DNA from 2 places in the Halomonas sp. SL1 genome. Region 2 is predicted to be linked to the other one. Evidence: predicted binding sites of a transcription regulator. Region 2 holds the regulator's gene; the other holds the start of a gene.
What was found. The regulator PhoB, encoded in region 2, activates phosphate uptake and scavenging genes when phosphate is short. The targets are predictions, from matches to a motif close to TGTCATANNNNTGTCANA.
Positions count from the first base shown of each region.

Region 1: the regulator PhoB is predicted to act here: its motif matches at 3,778-3,795, upstream of C9J49_RS14165 (glycosyltransferase family 1 protein).

Region 1 covers NZ_PYUQ02000021.1:19,043-28,499, reverse strand. The annotation lists gene gcvT (glycine cleavage system aminomethyltransferase GcvT) at 12-1,121, shown strand; gene C9J49_RS14175 (alpha-ketoglutarate-dependent dioxygenase AlkB) at 1,291-1,908, opposite strand; gene C9J49_RS14170 (phosphatase PAP2 family protein) at 2,044-2,586, opposite strand; gene C9J49_RS14165 (glycosyltransferase family 1 protein) at 2,558-3,715, opposite strand; gene C9J49_RS14160 (LysM peptidoglycan-binding domain-containing protein) at 3,840-4,766, opposite strand; gene C9J49_RS14155 (acetyltransferase) at 4,715-5,584, opposite strand; gene C9J49_RS14150 (acetoacetate--CoA ligase) at 5,856-7,805, opposite strand; gene C9J49_RS14145 (LysR family transcriptional regulator) at 7,843-8,745, opposite strand; gene C9J49_RS14140 (CoA transferase subunit A) at 8,931-9,457, shown strand, end outside.
Region 2 covers NZ_PYUQ02000018.1:42,602-52,058, forward strand. The annotation lists gene C9J49_RS12250 (chorismate lyase) at 31-507, shown strand; gene ubiA (4-hydroxybenzoate octaprenyltransferase) at 561-1,454, shown strand; gene phoB (phosphate regulon transcriptional regulator PhoB) at 1,579-2,268, shown strand; gene phoR (phosphate regulon sensor histidine kinase PhoR) at 2,270-3,583, shown strand; gene cysZ (sulfate transporter CysZ) at 3,668-4,408, opposite strand; gene phoU (phosphate signaling complex protein PhoU) at 4,492-5,220, opposite strand; gene pstB (phosphate ABC transporter ATP-binding protein PstB) at 5,245-6,057, opposite strand; gene pstA (phosphate ABC transporter permease PstA) at 6,086-7,645, opposite strand; gene C9J49_RS12290 (ABC transporter permease subunit) at 7,642-8,868, opposite strand; gene C9J49_RS12295 (PstS family phosphate ABC transporter substrate-binding protein) at 8,934-9,457, opposite strand, start outside.

The DNA of each region.
Region 1 (9,457 bases), on a different contig from region 2:
ATACGACCGCGATGAACGAACAACGCCAGACGCCGCTTCACGATCTCCATCTCGAACTCGGTGCCAAGATGGTGCCCTTCGCCGGCTACAGCATGCCGGTGCAGTACGCGCTGGGCGTCAAGAAGGAGCACGAGCATACCCGCCAGGCCTGCGGCCTGTTCGATGTCTCGCACATGGGGCAGGTGCTGGTACGTGGCCCCGAGCCGGCCCAGGCGCTGGAGACCCTGGTCCCCGCCGATCTGGTCGGCCTGGCCGAGGGGCAGCAGCGCTATGGGCTGTTCACCTCCGAGGAGGGGGGTATCCTCGACGACCTGATGATCGTCAATGGCGGCGATCACCTCTACCTGGTCGTCAATGCGGCCTGCAAGGAACAGGACATCGCTCACCTGCGTCGTGGCCTGGCCGGTCACGAGGTCGAGGTGCTGGATCGTGGCCTGCTGGCGCTGCAGGGGCCGAAGGCGGCCGACGTCATGGCGCGCCTGTGTCCCGAGGCCTGCGAGATGGTGTTCATGCAGCACGGCCGCTTTACCCTCGACGGCATCGAGACCTGGGTCAGCCGCAGCGGCTACACCGGGGAGGACGGCTTCGAGATCTCGGTGGCCGCCGAGGACACCGAGGCCCTGGCGCGTCGCCTGCTGGCCGAGGAGGAGGTCGAGCCGATCGGGCTGGGGGCGCGCGATTCGCTGCGCCTCGAGGCCGGGCTGTGTCTCTACGGCCACGATATCGACACCGCGACCACCCCGGTGGAGGGCGGCCTGATCTGGGCCATCGGCAAGCCGCGCCGCCGCGGCGGCGAGCGGGCCGGTGGCTTCCCCGGTGCCGATCTGATCCTGCATCAGGTGGCCGAGAAGGATCATCGCCGCAAGCGTGTGGGCCTGCTCGGCGAGGGGCGTGCTCCGGTGCGCGAGGGCGCCGAGCTGTTCGACGACCAGGGCAATGCCGTGGGCGTGGTGACCTCCGGCGGCTTCGGCCCCAGCGTCGGCAAGCCGGTGGCGATGGGCTACGTGACCATCGACCGGGCTGAGGTCGGCACCACGGTCTTCGCCGAGGTGCGTGGCAAGCGCCTGCCGATGGTGGTCAGCAAGATGCCCTTCGTTACCCCGGGCTACCATCGCGGCTGATGTTATACCGTTATCTCAGCATCCTGGACTGAGTACATCGACGAAGCCGTGTTTCGCAGGTGCGTCGAGTCAGAGACGGCCATCCCGAAGGGGTGGCCGTTTTTTGTGCGCGTCGTGCGGATGGTGTGTGGAGAATGGGCCAGGGCTGAGCGGCCAAGGAGAGGGAGCGTCAGTCGTCCCGCACCCAGCGAAACGTCAGGCTGATCCGCAGGCCGTGAGCGCGCCTCGGCAGCAGGGCATGCTCCAGGTCGGCCTGTGTGCCGGGTCCCATCAGCAGCAGGCTGTCGTGGGGCTGGTCGACGTTGAAGGCCGGGGCGTGGCGATCCTTCCAGCGAAAACGCAGCGGGCGGTCGGCGCCGAGGCTGACGGCGGCGATCAGCGGCGCCTCGCCGAGCTCCGGCTCGTCGTCGCTGTGCCAGCCCATGCGCTCGTCGCCGTCGGCATAGCGGTTGAGCAGCACGCTGTTGAAATGGGTCTCGATGCCGGTGCGAGCCAGTCGCGCCACGGCGGCGTCACGAATCGCCAGCGCGACGGGATGCCAGGGCGTCGGCGCGAAGTGCTGGCCCGAGTAGCGGTAGTCGGCGTCGCCCATCCACACCTGGCGGCGGGGAATCGGGTGATCGCGGCCGTAGAGGCGCAGCGTCGGGCGCTGCCAGTCCAGTTCGGCGTCGAGCCGGGCCAGCGCCGCGTCGGCGGCATCGCTGCCCAGCAGACGGGCGAAGCGATGCAGCGGTGGACGCTCGAGCAGCCGCTCGCCGTCATCGGCGGAGGGAGAAAACAGATCCATCCCCTTAGGGTGCCAGCCCAGGTGTCAGGAAACCATTGCCAGTAGATCTGGCAATTGAGGGGGCAGACTGCCCTAAGCAGATTGAGGGGTCTGACCCCTAAGAGAAGTTCATATCCGGAGGGTGCAGCCCGGTAGTCAGGCAATCAGCGCCAGGCTTGCCAGCGCCATGGCATAGCCGATGGCGGCGCCGGCGATGACATCGCTGATGTAGTGCAGGCCGAGGCCGACCCGGGAGATCGCGATCAGGGCGGCGACCGGGATCAGCGCCGGCAGCAGCCAGGGCGAGTGCGCCGCGACCAGGGTGCAGAACATCACCGCGTGCATGGTATGGCCGCTGGGAAAGCTGTAGCGATCCCGGGCCGGCTCCTGGCAGGCGATGCTCGAGAAGGTGATGAAGGGGCGCTCGCGGCACAGCCGCGTCTTCACCAGCCGGTAGAAGGCGATCGCCACCAGCGCGGTCAGGGTGTAGTGGAAGGTCAGTCGCCAGCCCTCGTCGCGGCCGTGCAGCCAGGGTTGGCCGGCGATCAGCGCCATCCAGATCGGCCAGTCGCCGGCCTTGCTGGCCAGGCGCAGCGACCACAGCCAGGGGCGGTGGATGCTGAACCCGGCCAGGCGCTGGCAGAGGTGCCATTCGAGCGTATCCAGGCGGTCAAACACGGCAGGGGCGCGAGGTTTCATCGGACATCTCCCGGGCGTGGGTCAGGGCGGCGAGAAAGTCATCGGTGATGGCGGGCCAGCGGTAGCCAAGGGCGCGCTGGCGGGCGGCGCGGCCGAGGCGGCCGTAGCGGGCCGGCTGCTGGCACAGCGCCACCGCGGCGTCGCGGAAGCCGGCCTCGTCGCCGACCGCCAGATGCACGCCGTTGACGTCGTCCTCGATCAGCTCCGCGCCGGCGGCGTGGCGGAAGGCGACGGTCGCCAGGCCGCTGGCCATGGCCTCGAGCAGCACGTTGCCCCAGGTCTCGGAGATCGACGGGAAGACGAACAGGTCGGCGCTGGCGTAGTAGCGGATCAGGTCGTCCGGCGAGACGAAGCCGGCGAAGTGGGCCTGGGGCAGGGCGCGCTCGAGGTTGGCGCGGCCGGGGCCGTCGCCGACCACCACCAGCGTGAGGCCGGGATGGGCGTCGAGCATGGCGGCGAAGGTGTCGCGCAGCAGGTCGAGGTTCTTCTCCGGCGCCAGTCGGCCCACGTACAGCGCCACCGGGCGGTGCTCGTCGGCGCCCCATTGCTCGCGCAGGGCCGGGTCGCGATGGGCCGGGGAGAAGCGTTCGCCGTCGATGCCGCGCGCCATCACCTTGACCCGCTCGAAGCCGCGCTGGCCGAGGTCGCGGGCCTGGGCGTGGGTCGGCACCAGAGTGGCGCCGCAGCGGTTGTGGAAGCGGCGCAGGCGCTGGGTGACCAGCGGGCGCAGCCAGTCGACGCCGTAGTCCCGGCAGTAGTGATCGAAGTTGGTGTGCCAGCCGCTGACCACGGGAATGCCCAGCTTCTCGGCGGCGGTCAGCGCCGACCAGCCGAGCGGGCCCTCGGTGGCCACGTAGACGACGTCGGGGCGCTCGGCCTGCCACAGCCGACGGATGCGGCCGCCGGAGGGAAAGCCGAGGCGCACCTCGCGATAGCCCGGCACGGAGGCGCCGCGCACCTGGAGTTCGCTGTCCATGCCCTCGGCGCGATGCTCGCCGTTGGCGGGGCGCGGACGCACCAGCTGCAACGAGAAGCCGCGTTCCCGCAGCTGGCCGCTGAGCTGGGCCAGGGTGTGGGCCACGCCGTTGATGTCCGGCGTCCAGGTTTCGCTGACCAGGCAGATGCGCATGTCCATCCTCGTGACGTCGGTGGCCGGAGTGGCCCCGTTGACGATTCAGGATGGCCGGGCGGGGTGACAGCACCGCGACATCGTCATGACGCCGCGATGACAGTCGTCGCGGCTTTCGACCAAGTCAACGCAGCACGGTGCGGGGGTCGATGGGCTTGCCGCCGTGACGCATGTCGAACAGCAGGTCATAGCGCCCGGTGGAGGCATGTCGGCTCACGGTGCACAGCGGCGTGCCCTGGCTGACCCGGGTGCCGCTGTCCACCAGCAGGCTGTCGCACATGGCGTAGACGCTCTGCAGGTTGTCCGCATGGTGCACGATCACCACCCGGCCGAGCTGACGCATGCTGTCGGCGAAGCGGACCTCGCCGTCGGCCACGGACTTGGCGCGGGCGCCCTGGTCGGTGGCCAGCAGCATGGGTTGCAGGGTGCCGCGGCTGTCCTGGCCGAAGGCGCGGGCGACCCGATAGTCGTCCAGCGGCCAGGGCCAGTCGCGGGCATCGCTCGGCACCGGGCCGGGATCGGGCGCCGGCCGCGGGCTCGGTGACGACGAGCGTGACGGGGCGCTGGACGTGCTGCGGCGGCTCGAGGCGGTCCGGGTGCCGTGCAGCGGCACCGAGACCAGCTGGCCGACCTTGAGGTCGGTGGGGCTGACGCCAGTGTTGGCCGCGGCAATGCTGACCGGCGAGGTGCCGAAGCGCCGGGCGATGGCGCTGTAGGTATCCCCGGGGCGGATCTGGTAGCGATAGGGGCCGCCGGACGGGGCGCGCTCGTTCTGGCTGGGCACCAGGATACGCTGCCCCACGGCCAGGCCGCGCGGATTCACGCCGGGATTGAAGCGTCTCAGCCGCACCAGTGGCACGTCGGCGCGTCGTGCGATCGCGCCCAGGGTGTCGCCTCGCTGGATGGTTACCCAGTTGCCGGCGGGCGAGCCGCCGCGCATCACTCCCGAGGGGCCGGCGCAGCCGGCCAGCAGGGCGATCAGCAGCAGCGTGAGAAACGTCAGGGCGTATCGAGGGCGGCGTCCTTGGCCTGCCACTGGGCGTTGAGCCATGTGTGGAAGCGTTCCTTGTAGGCGGGATCCTGGTGATAGTCGCCCTGAGTCATCCACTCGGGCACGGTCAGGCGGCGGGCAGTCAGGTGGATCGTGCCCTCGCGGCCGCAGAGGAAATCCCAGAAGCGGGGTTCGGGGCGCGAATAGCGAAGCGTCACGTCGAGAATGCCGCCCAGCCGGTCGCCGAGCAGGCCCAGCACCTGGGCGATGCCGCCGGCGCGCGGCGGCAGCAGGTGCCGGTAGGGGCTGTGGCGGGCGGCGTGCTTGGCCGGCGTGAAGCGGGTGCCTTCGACGAAGTTGTAGATGGCGATCGGGCGCTCCCGGGCATGGGCGCACATGCGTTCGGTGGCTTCTCGGTCGCGGCGGGCCAGGTGCGGATGGCGTTCGCGCTGCTCGCGGGTCAGCCGGCGCAGCATCGGGAACTCCAGTGCCCAGAAGGCCAGCCCGACCACCGGGATCCAGATCAGCTGGCGCTTGACGAAGAAGTGCGGCATCGGCAGCCGACGGTGCAGGGCCAGGAACAGCGCGAAGATATCGGTCCAGCTGCGGTGATTGGCCAATACCAGCCACCATTCGTCGCGGCTCAGCCCCTCCGGCAGGTCGACGCGCAAGTCGGGGCGAATCCAGTGGCGGATCCACCACAGGTTGACGTCGACCCAGCCCAGGGCCACGCCGTTCAGCCAGCGCAGCACCCGGCGCCGCAGCGGGCGGCCCGGGGTGATCAGCTTGAGCAGGGTGAGCGCGATCAGCGGCACCGCCCAGCACAGGGTGTTGAGGGTCAGCAGCAGCAGGCTGACGATCCCCCTGAGGGTCGACATGCCGTCGGTCTCCTTGAAGAAAGCTATAGGGGTCAATGCTAATGGATCGTGGCGGGGGTGCCCAGCGGTGAGGGCAACATCATGCTTGGGGGCCTGTGTCGTCGACGACTCGGGCCGCTCCGGCGCCAAGTCGCGAGGACACGCAGGAATACTCTCCTGTCGCCCGCGATGGCCTGCGGCGCTTCGCATTCGGCTCCGCTTGCAGGGCCAGTGCTGGCCATCCTTGGTCAAGACGCCCGCTACGACCTGTCCACGGCGCCTCTCGTCCTCGTCAGTCCCTCAGTTCGGGAAGATCCTCGAAAAGCGACAGCGCATCGGGATTGGCCAGTGCTTCCCTGTTCCTGACCGGCCGGCCGTGGACCACGTTGCGCACGGCGAGCTCCACCAGCTTGCCCGACAGGGTGCGCGGCAGGTCCTCGACCTGGAGGATCTTCGCCGGCACGTGACGCGGGGTGGCGTTGGCGCGGATCGTCTGGCGGACCTTGTCGCGCAGGGCGTCGTCCAGGGTCAGCCCCGGGCGCAGGCGCACGAACAGCACCACGCGGATATCGTCTTCCCACTCCTGGCCGATGCACAGCGACTCCAGCACCTCCTCGACCTTTTCCACCTGACGGTAGATCTCGGCGGTGCCGATGCGCACCCCGCCGGGATTGAGCACGGCGTCCGAACGGCCGTGGATGATCAGGCCGTCCTCCGGGGTGATCTCGGCATAGTCGCCATGGGCCCAGACGCCGGGGAAGGTGGAGAAGTAGGCGTCGTGATAGCGCTCTCCGTCGGGGTCCTTCCAGAATCCCAGCGGCATGGCGGGGAACGGTTGCGTGCACACCAGCTCGCCCTTGTCGCCGCGCAGCGGCCGTCCCTCGTCGTCGTACACGTCCACCGCCATGGCCAGCCCGCGGCACTGGATCTGGCCGCGATGGACCGGGCGAATCGGGCAGCCCAGCGCGAAACAGGAGACGATGTCGGTGCCGCCGGAGATCGAGGCCAGCAGCAGGTCGGCCTTGATGTCGCGATAGACGTAGTCGAAGGAGGCGTGAGACAGCGCCGAACCGGTGGACAGCACCGACCGCAGCGCCCCGAGATCGTGCTCGTGGCCGGGGCGCAGGCCTTCCTTCTCGCAGGCGGCCAGGTAGCGGGCACTGGTGCCGAACACCGTGATGCCCTCGCGTTCGGCCATGGCCCACAGCGCGTCGGGCGAAGGCGAGAAGGGCGCACCGTCGAACAGCACCAGGGTGGCGCCCGAGGCGAGCCCGGAGACCAGCCAGTTCCACATCATCCAGCCGCAGGTGGTGTAGTAGAACAGCACGTCTTCGGGGCCGAGGTCGGTGTGTAGACGATGTTCCTTGAGATGCTGCAGCAGGGTGCCGCCGGCCGAGTGCAGGATGGCCTTGGGCGTGCCGGTGGTGCCCGAGGAATAGAGCAGATAGAGCGGGTGATCGAAGGGCAGCGAGACGAAGTCGATCTCGGTGGCATCGTGATCCAGGACATCGTCCCAGGCCACGGCCCCGGTGATGTCGCCAAGCTCGGGCGCGTCGGCGAGGAAGGGGAAGACCACCACCCGCGCCAGGCCGTCGATGGCACCGGCGATCTCGGCCAGCCGCGGACGGATGTCGATGGCCTTGCCGTTCCAGGTGTAGCCGTCGGCGGCGATCAGCACGCGGGGGCCGATCTGGCCGAAGCGGTCGAGTACGCCCTGGACGCCGAAGTCTGGCGAGCAGGAGGACCAGATGGCGCCGAGGCTCGCGGCGGCGAGCATGGCGATCACCGCGTGCTCGCCGTTGGGCACGATGCCGGCGACGCGATCGCCCGGCACCACGCCGAGGTCGTGCAGCGCCGAGGCCAGGGCGGCCACCTGGCGATATAGCGCCTCGTGGCTCAGCTCGCGGCGCCGGCCGCGCTCGTCGTGGACAATCAGCGCCGGGTGCGCGTCGCGCCGGCGCAGCAGGTTCTCGGCGAAGTTCAGCCGGGCGTCCGGGAACCAGCGGGCGCCGGGCATGGCGTCGGGGCGTTCCAGCACGCGCTCGCCGCGTCGCTCGGCGATGATGTCGGCGTCCTCCCACAGCTGGGTCCAGAAGGCCTCGGGATGTGCGAGGCTCCAGGCGTGCAGGGCGGCGTAGTCGGGCATCTCGATGCCGTGCTGGCGTTCGAGCCGGCGCATCAGGGTGGCCAGGCGAGTCGCCTCGATGGCCTCGGGAGACGGTTGCCAGAGCGGATCGGCCATGGGATATCCCTCCTGGTCGCGTTTACCTGTCTTGAGACTAGTCGGCGCTGAGGACGGGGGCGGTGATGGTTTCCTGGATGACCTCCCTCAGCGCCTGCGCGGCCACCGAGAGCGCCTCGGCGTTGGCCGAAAGCACCCCCACCGCGCGCTGGATGGTCGGTGCCTCGAGGGTCAGGCAGCGCGCCCCGAGTTCGTGCATCTGTTCGATGCACAGTGACGGCACCGCGCTGACGCCGAGTCCGGCGGCCACCATGCGGCCCACGGTGGCGAGCTGATAGCTCTCGAAGGCCACCGGCAGCTCGATGCCCTGGGCGCGCAGCTGCTCCTCGATCATCAGGCGCACCATGGAGGGGCGCTGCAGGGTGATGAAGTCCTCGGAAAGCAGCGTGGGCCAGTCCACCCGCTGGCGGCCGGCCAGCGGCGAATCGGCCGGTACCACGGCCACGAAGCGGTCCTCGAACAGCGGCGTGAAGTGCAGGGTGTCGGTGGCTTCCGGGGCGAAGGCGATGCCCAGCTCGACGCGGCCCTGACGCACCATCTCGATGACCTGCTCGTTGATCACGTCGTGAACGGTGACGTTGATCTGCGGGTAGCGCGCGCGAAAGGCCCCGAGCACGGTGGGCAGCTGGTTGCCGGCGAAGGAGGGCATGGCGGCCACGGCGACCCGGCCCAGTCGCAGGGTGAAGCGCTGGCGCAGCAGCTCCTCGGTGTTGTCCCAGTCGGCCAGCAGGCGCTTGGCCAGCGGCACCAGGGACTCGCCCTCCGGGGTCAGCCGTACGCGGCGGGTGCTGCGGGTGAGCAGCCGCCCGCCAAGCGATTCTTCCAGGCTCTTGATGGTCAGGCTGAGGGCCGGTTGAGACAGGTGCAGCCGCTCGCAGGCCTGGGTGAAGCTGAGCGTCTGGGCCACGGCGAGAAACGCGCGGAGTTGCTTGACGGTCATGGAGGCTCCGCTAGTCTATTTGATACTTAAAATAATCCATAAAAAAATCAAACTTAACAAATATATGATCCCCGTCGACACTGCTGGGGGTCGGCAACACAGCGTCATCAACGGACCATGAGATGAAGCGTCTTCCATGATGGCTCCGCAACAACAACCACTTTTTCCAACCAGGCGAGGCAGATATGGCCGGATTCGACAAGCGAGTGGGTTCCTTTGAGGAGGCAATGGCCGGTATCGAGAGCGGCATGACCGTGATCGCCGGCGGCTTCGGGCTGTGCGGCATCCCCGAGAACCTGATCGGCGAGATCCAGCGTCGCGGCGTCAAGGACCTGACCGTCTATTCCAACAACTGTGGCGTGGACGGCTTTGGCCTGGGCCTGCTGCTCGAGGATCGCCAGATCAGCACCATCTACGCCTCCTACGTGGGCGAGAACGCGCTGTTCGAGCAGCAGATGCTCGAGGGCGACATCGAGGTGGTGCTGACGCCGCAGGGGACCCTGGCCGAGAAGATGCGCGCCGGCGGTGCCGGCATTCCGGCCTTCTACACCGCCACCGGCTACGGGACACCCATCGGCGAGGGCAAGGAGGTCCGTGAGTTCAACGGTCGCCACTATATCCTCGAGGAATCCGTCGTCGGCGACTTCGCCATTGTCAAGGGCTGGAAGGCCGATCGCTACGGCAACGTCATCTATCGCGACACTGCCCAGAA
Region 2 (9,457 bases):
TGGCGCCCCCTGGCGGCGGCCCGCCCCGCCATGAGCCCGGCCTGGTGGCGTTGGGTCGCCTCACGGGACTCGCTGACCCGTCGGCTGATCGAGGCCGGCGCGCCGCGCCGCTTCCGGGTCAGGCTGCTCGACCAGCGCCTGGGCCGGCCGCGGCGCGACGAGGCCCTGGCACTGGGCATGGCGCCGGGCCGCCTGGCCTGGCGGCGCGAGGTCGCGCTGTGCCTCGACGACCGGCCCTGGGTGATGGCGCGCTCGGTGGCCCCGCTTCACGGCCTCCGTGGCCAGCGGCTGGCGGGCCTCGGCGAGCGCTCGCTGGGTCACTGGCTGTTCCGCCAGCCCGGCCTCGAGCGCGGCCCCATCGAGGTCAGCGCCGACCCGGCCCCCTTCCACGACGCTCCCGGCCCCTGGGGCCGACGCTCGGTGCTGCGCCACGGCCGCTTCGCGGTGCTGGTCCAGGAGTTCTTCCTCGACGACATGGCGGATGACCTGGCCCTGCCGGCGCGATAGGCTCCCAGGCATCGCCCGAAACCCGTGTCGTCCGATTCAACCGAGAGACCCACATGGAACGTTCCCTGATGCGCCCCAAGGGGCTGGACCGGCTGCCCGACTTCCTGCAACTGACCCGCCTCGACCGCCCCATCGGCACCTGGCTGCTGATGTGGCCGACGCTGTGGGCGCTGTGGACGGCGGCCGAGGGCGTTCCCGAGCGCCGGCTGCTGCTGATCTTCGTCGCCGGGGTCTACCTGATGCGGGCCGCGGGCTGCGTGGTCAACGACTACGCCGACCGCCACTTCGACGGCCACGTGAAGCGGACGAAGTCGCGTCCGCTGGCCACCGGACGCATCGGCGAAGGCGAGGCCAAGGCGCTGTTCGCCGGCCTGGTGCTGGCGGCCTTCGTGCTGGTGTGTTTCACCAACGCCTTCACCGTGATGCTGTCGGTGGGCGGCGTGATCCTGGCCTTCGTCTACCCCTTCATGAAGCGCTACACCCACCTGCCCCAGGTGGTGCTGGGGGCGGCCTTCTCGTGGGCCATTCCCATGGCCTTCGGCGCGGTGCTCGGCCAGGTGCCGCTGGAGGCCTGGCTGCTGTTCGCCGCCAACGTGCTGTGGACCGTGGCCTACGACACCGAGTACGCCATGGTCGACCGCGACGACGACCTGCGCATCGGCATCAAGTCCACCGCGGTGCTGTTCGGCCGTGCCGACCGGCTGATCATCGGCCTTTTGCAGCTGGCCACGCTGGCCCTGCTGGCCTGGGCCGGCGAACGCCTCGGCCTGGGCGGCTTCTTCTGGGTCGGCCTGGCCGCGATGGCCGCCACCTTCGTCCACCAGCAGCGGCTGATCCGCCATCGCGATCGCGATCTCTGCTTCCAGGCCTTCCTCAACAACCATTGGTCGGGGCTGCTGGCGTTCGCCGGCATCGCGCTGTCGCTGTGGCCGGCCGCCGGCGGGTGATGCCGGACGGGGTCGAACGACGGGGCTAAGCGGGGGCGACAGGCGGTGACTGTCACGGTATTGTCACAAGGACATGCTGTCATCGTCACCAATATGTCACTGATCTCGACCATGAGGCCCCGGGATGACCGCCAAGACCGTACTGATCGTCGATGATGAAGCGCCCATCCGCGAGATGATCGCCGTGGCGCTGGAGATGGCCGACTATCGCGTCCTCGAGGCGGACAATGCCCAGAGCGCCCACGCCATGGTCGTCGATCACCAGCCCGACCTGGTGCTGCTGGACTGGATGATGCCCGGCACCAGCGGCGTCGAGCTCGCCCGCCGCCTGAAGCGCGAGGAAGGCACCTCGGAACTGCCGATCATCATGCTCACCGCCAAGGGCGAAGAGGACAACAAGATCCAGGGCCTCGAATCCGGGGCCGACGACTACATCACCAAGCCCTTCTCGCCCCGCGAGCTGGTGGCGCGCCTCAAGGCGGTGCTGCGCCGCGCCACGCCGCGCGGCGTCGAGGAGCCGGTGCAGGTCGAGGGCCTGATGCTCGACCCGGTCAGCCACCGGGTCAGCATCGACGGCCAGTCGCTGGAGATCGGCCCCACCGAGTACCGCCTGCTGCAGTTCTTCATGACCCACCAGGAGCGCGCCTATACCCGCGGCCAGCTGCTGGATCAGGTCTGGGGCGGCAACGTCTACGTCGAGGAGCGCACCGTGGACGTGCACATCCGCCGCCTGCGCAAGGCGCTGGGCGAGCCGCACCAGCAGCTGATCCAGACCGTGCGCGGGACCGGCTACCGCTTCTCCGCCAAGGGCTGACGTGGGCCGGCTGTGGCGACGCGAATGGTGGCGGCTGGGTGCCCTGGTGGGCGCCGGCGCCCTGGTCGGCTGGCCCTTCGGCTTCAGCGGCACCGGCATCGCCGTGGGGCTCGCCCTCTATCTCTTCTACCAGCTGCGCCAGCTGCACGCCCTGCAGGAATGGCTGACCCATCATCCCCATGACGAGCCGCCCTCGGCCTCCGGCCTGTGGGGCGAGCTGTTCGATCGCCTCTACCGCTACCAGAAGGGCCAGCGCCTCACCCAGCGCCGGCTGCGCGACACCCTGAGCCGTATCCAGGAGTCCTCGGAGGCGATGCGCGACAGCGTGGTGATGCTCGACCGCCACGGCGACATGGAGTGGTGGAACAGCGCCGCCGAACGCATGCTGGGCCTCAAGCCGGCCCTGGACCGCGGCCAGCACATCACCAACCTGATGCGCGACCCAAGCTTCGTCGACTACTTCCACGCCCGGGACTATCGCGAGCCGCTGACGCTGTGCTCGCCGATCGACGAGAACCTCATCCTGCAGTTCCAGATCACCCTCTACGGCGACGACGAGCGCCTGGTGATGGCCCGCGACATCACCCGCCTGCACCGCCTGGAGCAGATGCGCCGCGACTTCGTGGCCAACGTGTCCCACGAGCTGCGCACCCCGCTCACCGTGCTGGCGGGCTACCTCGAGACCTACGGCGACATGGCCGAGATGCTGCCCGAGCGCCTGGGCCGAGGCATCGGCCAGATGCAGAGCCAGACCAAGCGCATGCAGAACCTGGTCAACGACCTGCTGCTGCTGTCGCGGCTGGAGAACGACCAGGGCGGCCACGACGACATCCGCATCGACCCCACCAGCCTGCTCGAGGCCGTGCGGCGCGACGCCGAGGCGCTGTCCGAGGGCCACCACCAGCTGGAGGTGGCGGTCGAGGAGCCCCGCGGCCTGCTCGGCTCGGAGAAGGAGCTGCACAGCACCGTTTCCAACCTGGCCTTCAATGCCGTGCGCTATGCCGGCGAGGGCAGCCGCATCGTGCTGCGCTGGCGCCCCTGGGGCGACGGCGCCTGCCTGGAGGTGGAGGACGACGGCGAGGGCATCGATCCGCTGCACATCCCGCGCCTGACCGAGCGCTTCTACCGGGTCGACAAGGGCCGCAGCACCGCCACCGGCGGCACCGGCCTGGGGCTGGCCATCGTCAAGCACGTGCTGCTGCGCCACGACGCCCAGCTGGAGATCGACTCCCGGCTCGGCGAGGGCGCCACCTTCCGCTGCATCTTCCCCGCCGCCCGCCTCACCGACGCCGCGCCGGCTTCGCGGCGCGCTTGATCCCGTACCCGGACGCCACTCCGCCCGACGCAGGCCGGGCGGAGGGATGTCACGTGATCACGACGCCTGCCCGGGGCGCGGGCATCAGCGCCTCGCCGGGGCAGCATCGGGCGTCAGCGCCCGGTAGTGGTCTTCCCACATCAGCACCGCGCCGGCCACGGCACCGGGCAGCAGGAACAGGTTGGCCAGCGGCAGCCAGGTGATCAGCATCACCCAGCCGCCGTAGGTGAACGTCGGCCAGCGGCGCGCGGCCAGCCGGCGGCGCATGTCGGCGAAGGTCACCTTGTTGTTGTCCATGGGATAGTCGAGGTAGGTGACCGCCATCATCCAGGCCGAGAACAGCAGCCACAGCAGCGGGGCGACCAGGTTGATCACCGGGATCCAGCCGATCACGAACAGCAGCGCCATGCGCGGCAGGATGTAGCCTAGCTTGACCAGTTCACGGCCCAGGGCATCGATGGCGGTGCGTGCCAGGCCACGGTCGTCCAACGGCGGCCGGCCGGTCACCTCGCGCTCGACCTTCTCGGCCAGCAGGCCGTAGAAGGGCGCGGCGATCAGCTGGGTCACCAGGGTGAAGCTGAAGAACACGATCAGCCCCAGGCTGAGCACGAACAGCGGCCAGATCAGCCACGACAGCCAGTCGAGCCAGCCCGGCACCATGGCCATCCAGCCGTCGAGCCAGCCGCCGAAGTGGGTCAGCACGTAGCTCAGCATGGCAGCGTAGACCACCAGGTTGGCCAGTATCGGCAGGAACACGTAGCGGCGCAGGCCGGGGGTGTAGACCAGGCGGGTTCCCCGGGACAGCGCCGAGAAGGCATCCAGCATCGGTATCGTTTCCTCCATCACGACGACGGCGGCCGTCGCCAGGGGCGACGGCCGCTTCTTTGACGGTAGCGGTCGAGCGGGGTTCAGCCCTCGTCGCCGCGCACCTCGTCGTCGAGATCATCCGGGGCCGTGTGGCGGATGTCGAGCCCCTTGACCAGATAGACCACGTATTCGGCCAGGTTGTTGGAGTGATCGCCGATCCGCTCCAGGGCACGCAGGATCCACATGATGCCGAGTACCGGGGATATCGCCCGGGCGTCTTCCATCATGAAGGTCATCAGCGAGCGCATGGCGCTCTTGTACTCGTTGTCGACCTGCTCGTCCTCCTGGACCACCTTGAGCGCCATCTCGGTGTCGAAGCGGGCAAAGGCGGTCAGGGCGTCGCGCATCATCTTGCGCACGTGCTCGCTGATCACGCGTACCTCGACGAAGCCGCGGCTGCCGTTCTGGCTCTCGACCAGCTCCAGGGCGTTGCGGGCGATCTTGCTGGCCTCGTCGCCGATGCGCTCCAGGTCGGAGGCGGCGCGGATCACCGCCAGCACCAGGCGCAGGTCGGAGGCCGCCGGCTGACGGCGGGCCAGGATCTGGGTGCACTCGTCGTCGATCTTGATCTGCATGTCGTTGACGGCGCGATCGTTGTCGACCACTCGCTCGGCCAGGGCGGAATCGCTGTCGAGCAGGGCACGGACGGCGTCCTGTACCTGCTTCTCGACCAGACCGCCCATGGCCATCAGGTGGGTCTTGAGCTCCTCGAGCTCATGATTGAACTGCCGCGAGATGTGCTGGCTGTGGATATCGCTGGTGATGTCCATGAGACTCTCCTGAGGGCGCTGGCGTCAGGCCATGCGTCCGGTAATGTAGTTCTCGGTGCGCGCGAGGCGCGGATTGGTGAACAGGGTATCGGTGGGGGCGTACTCCACCAGTTCGCCGCCCTGCAGGAAGGCGGTGAAATCCGAGACCCGTGCCGCCTGCTGCATGTTGTGGGTGACCAGCACCAGGGTCAGGCTCGACTTCAGGTTGCGGATCAGCTCCTCGACCTTGAGCGTCGAGATCGGGTCCAGGGCCGAGGCCGGCTCGTCGAGCAGCAGCACCTCGGGCTCCACCGCCAGGGTCCGGGCGATCACCAGGCGCTGCTGCTGGCCGCCGGACAGCGCCCAGGCCGAGGCCTGGAGGCGATCCTTGACCTCTTCCCACAGCGCCGCCGAGCGCAGTGACCACTCGACGATGTCGTCGATACGCCGCTTGCGCAGCCCGCCCTGCAGCCGCAGCCCGAACGCCACGTTGTCGTAGATCGACATCGGGAAGGGGTTCGGCGCCTGGAACACCATGCCGACCCGCCGGCGCAGCTCGGCCACCGCCACCTCGGGGGCATGGATCTCCTGGCCCTCGAGCCGAATCTCGCCCTCCCGCCGCACGTCCTCGTTGAGGTCGTGCAGGCGGTTGAGGGCGCGCAGCAGGGTCGACTTGCCGCAGCCCGAGGGCCCGATGAAGGCGGTGACCCGATGACGCGGCACCCGCAGGCTGAGGTCGCGCAGCGCCGGCTTGTCGCCGTAGCGCAGCCCGAAGCCCGAGATCTCCAGGCAGGAGGCCTCGGGCGCGAAATCGATGAAGGCTCCGTGCCGCGGAGCCGGGTCCTGCTTGACCGGCATTACATACCCCTTGGCACCACGGCCGGCCTCAGAGACGCGAGAGGCTACCGTGGCGTGATCTCAGATGATGGCGCAGAAATATTGCAGTCAGGTTAAGCACCAGGATCACCAGTACCAGCAGCAGCGCCGTGGCATAGACCAGCGGCATTGCCGCCTGGACATCGTTGCTGTGGAAGGCGGTATCGAAGATGTGATAGCCCAGATGCATGAACTTCCTTTCAAGGTGAAGGAAGGGGAAGTCGCCGTCCAGCGGCACCTGGGGCGCGAGCTTGGCCACGCCGACCAGCATCAAGGGGGCCACCTCGCCGGCCGCCCGGGCCACCGCCAGGATCATCCCGGTGAGCATCGCCGGGGTGGCCATCGGCAGCACCACCCGGCTGAGCATCTCCAGGCGGGTGGCGCCCAGCGCCAGGGCGCCTTCGCGCTGGCGGTCGGGGATCCGCGCCAGCCCCTCCTCGGTGGCCACGATCACCACCGGCAGGGTCAGCAGCGCCAGGGTCAGCGAGGCCCACAGCAGGCCCCCGGTACCGAAGGTCGGCGATGGCAGCGATTCCTCGAAGAACCATTGATCGAGGCGGCCCCCGAGGCCGTAGACGAACACCCCGAGGCCGAACACGCCGTAGACGATGGAGGGGACGCCGGCCAGGTTGCGCACGCCGATGCGCACCAGCCGGGTCAGGCGCCCCTGGTGGGCCACCTCGTTGAGATAGACCGCCGCCAGCACACCGAAAGGCGTGACCAGCAGCGACATCAGCATCACCATCAGGATGGTGCCGAAGATCGCCGGCCAGACCCCGCCCTCGACGTTGCCCGCCCGCGGTCCCTCGGAGAGGAAGCGCCACAGGCCCTTGCCCCAGTCGGCGAACTTGGCCACGGGGCTCATGGCGTTGGGCCATCGAGCACGCAGGATCTCCTCGACGGGCAGGCGAATGCGACGACCGTCGGCGCTCTCCATCACCACCAGATCGCCCACCATGCGATCGCGCAGGACACGGATCCGTGCCTCGACGTCGCCCAGCACGCGGTTTGTCTCCGGCGTCTCGTCCCACTCGGCCCGGGCCGCCAGCGGCAGCAGGGCCCGGTCGCGCAGCCGGGCGATCTCCTCACGCCATCGCACCTGCTCCGCCAGCCGAGCGCGCAATGCCTCCCACGCCGCCTCGCCCTGCAGGCGCTCGCCCTCGTCGGGCATCCAGGCCACCAGGCGACCGATGAAATCCCCCCAACGACGGCGTTCCAGCACCATCAGCTCGCGGGGATAGGTCTCGGTCTCGATATCGGCCACCGGGACCCAGGTCCAGATATCGCCGTTCAGGTCGCGGTTGCCGGTGCGGTAGAGGCGCTCCTCGCCCTCGGCGTCGGGCAGCGGCGTCTGCCTCACCTCACGGCCGGCCAGGACCCGGCCGTCGGCCAGGGTCAGCTGGGCCACGTCGCTGGGCCAGAAATGCCCCAGCCCCCGCGAGGCCAGCAGCACCAGCAGCAGGGCCAGGAGCAGCAGCGACAGCGAGATGCTGCCGGCGGCCAGCCAGGCCCAGGGACCTTCGCCCCGGGGCAGGCGGGCTCGTCTCGGGCGTCGCCAGGCACGGATCATGGCGTGCCCCCCAGCCGGCGGTAGCGACGACGCAGGCGGGTGCGAACCACCTCGGCCAGGGTATTGACCAGGAAGGTGAAGACGAACAGCAGCAGCGCGGCCAGCAGCAGCAGGCGATAGTGGGTTCCGCCGGGCGCCGCCTCGGGCAGTTCGGTGGCGATGCTGGCAGCCATGGAGCGCAGGCCGTCCAGCGGGCTGGCGGTCATCAGCGGCGTGTTGCCGCTGGCGATCAGCACGATCATGGTCTCGCCCACGGCACGCCCGGCGCCGATCATCACCGCCGAGAACACGCCCGGCCCGGCCGCCGGCAGCACCACGCGCCACAGGGTCTGCCAGCGCGTCGCGCCCAACGCCTGGGCGCCCTCGGCCAGGCTCTTCGGCACCCCGGAGAGGGCATCCTCGGCCAGGGCGTAGACGGTCGGCATCACCGCGAAGCCCATGGCCATGCCGACGATGATGGCGTTGCGGCTGGCGTAGTCGAGCCCCAGGTGGGCGGCGAGCCAGGTGCGCAGGTCGCCGCCGAACCACCAGCCCTCCAGCCAGGGCGCCAGCCCGTTCGCCAGGCCCCACAGCAGCAGCAGCCAGGGCAGCAGCCACAGCGCCGACCAGCCCAGCGGCAGGCGCTGGCGTACCCGGCCGGGCAGCCGGCTCCACAGGGCACCGCCCAGCACCAGGCCCGGCGGCAGCAGCAACAGCAGGGTCAGTCCCAGCCCCAGGTGGCGTTCCAGCCAGGGGGCCAGCACCAGGCCGGCGAGGAAGCCGATCACCACGCCGGGCAGGGCCTCGAGCAGCTCCAGGGTGGGCTTGATATGAGCGCGCAGCCGCCGCGACATGAACAGCGCCGAGTGCGCGGCCGCGCCCAGCGCCAGCGGTACGGCGATCACCAGCGACCAGGCCGCGGCCTCCAGGGTGCCCCAGGCCAGCGGCGCCAGGCTGAAGCGCGGCCCCGGCTCCCCCTCAGGCAGCGCCGGCTGCCAGCGATAGACGGGCTCGTCCAGGCCGGGATAGGGCTGGGGCAGCCACAGCGACGCGAGGCTCACCTCGGGCTCGCCCGGCGACGACGACCAGAACAGCGGCAGGACCTCGACCGCCAGGAACACGCCGATGGCCATCACGGCGGCGATCACGCCGATGCCGCCGGCGGTGATCAAGGCCGTGGCCAGGCGGTCGCGGCCCTGGCGCAGGCGGCGTCGCAGCAGCGGTGAAGAGGAAGAGTCGTGCATGAAGGCCGGCGAGTCGGTGGGTTAGCGCAAGGTTACGACATTGTCATGACAGTCGGGTGACACTGTCACGTCTCGTCGCGCGTGGGCTGCAGGATGCGTCGCTGGCGGGCCAGGCTCGCGGCCGGCAGCGACACGAAGCCCATCTCCTCGACGATGGCCTGGCCCTCGACCGAGAGCACCAGTTCGAGGAAGGTCCGCTCGGCGACGGGCAGCACCTCGCCCGGCGGCTGATTGACGTAGATCCTCAGGTCCCGGGCCAGCGGATAGTCGTCGCGACGCACCGCCAGAGGCGTGGGCTCGTGCAGGCGCCCCTCGGGGTCCCGCAGGGCCAGCGCGCGCACGCCGGGCGTGAGGTGATTGAGGCCGGCGTAGCCGATGGCCAGGGGGTCGTCGGCCACCGCCTCGACCACCGCGGCCGACCCTGGATGTTCGTTGACCTCGGGGCGGAAGCTGCCGTCGCACAGGCCCTCGCGGCGGAACAGTCCGTGGGTGCCGGATACCGCATTGCGACCGTGCAGCACGATGGGCCCCGCCGGGAAATCGAGCCCCAGCGCCTGCCACTGGTGGATGCCTCGCTCGGCCCCACAGT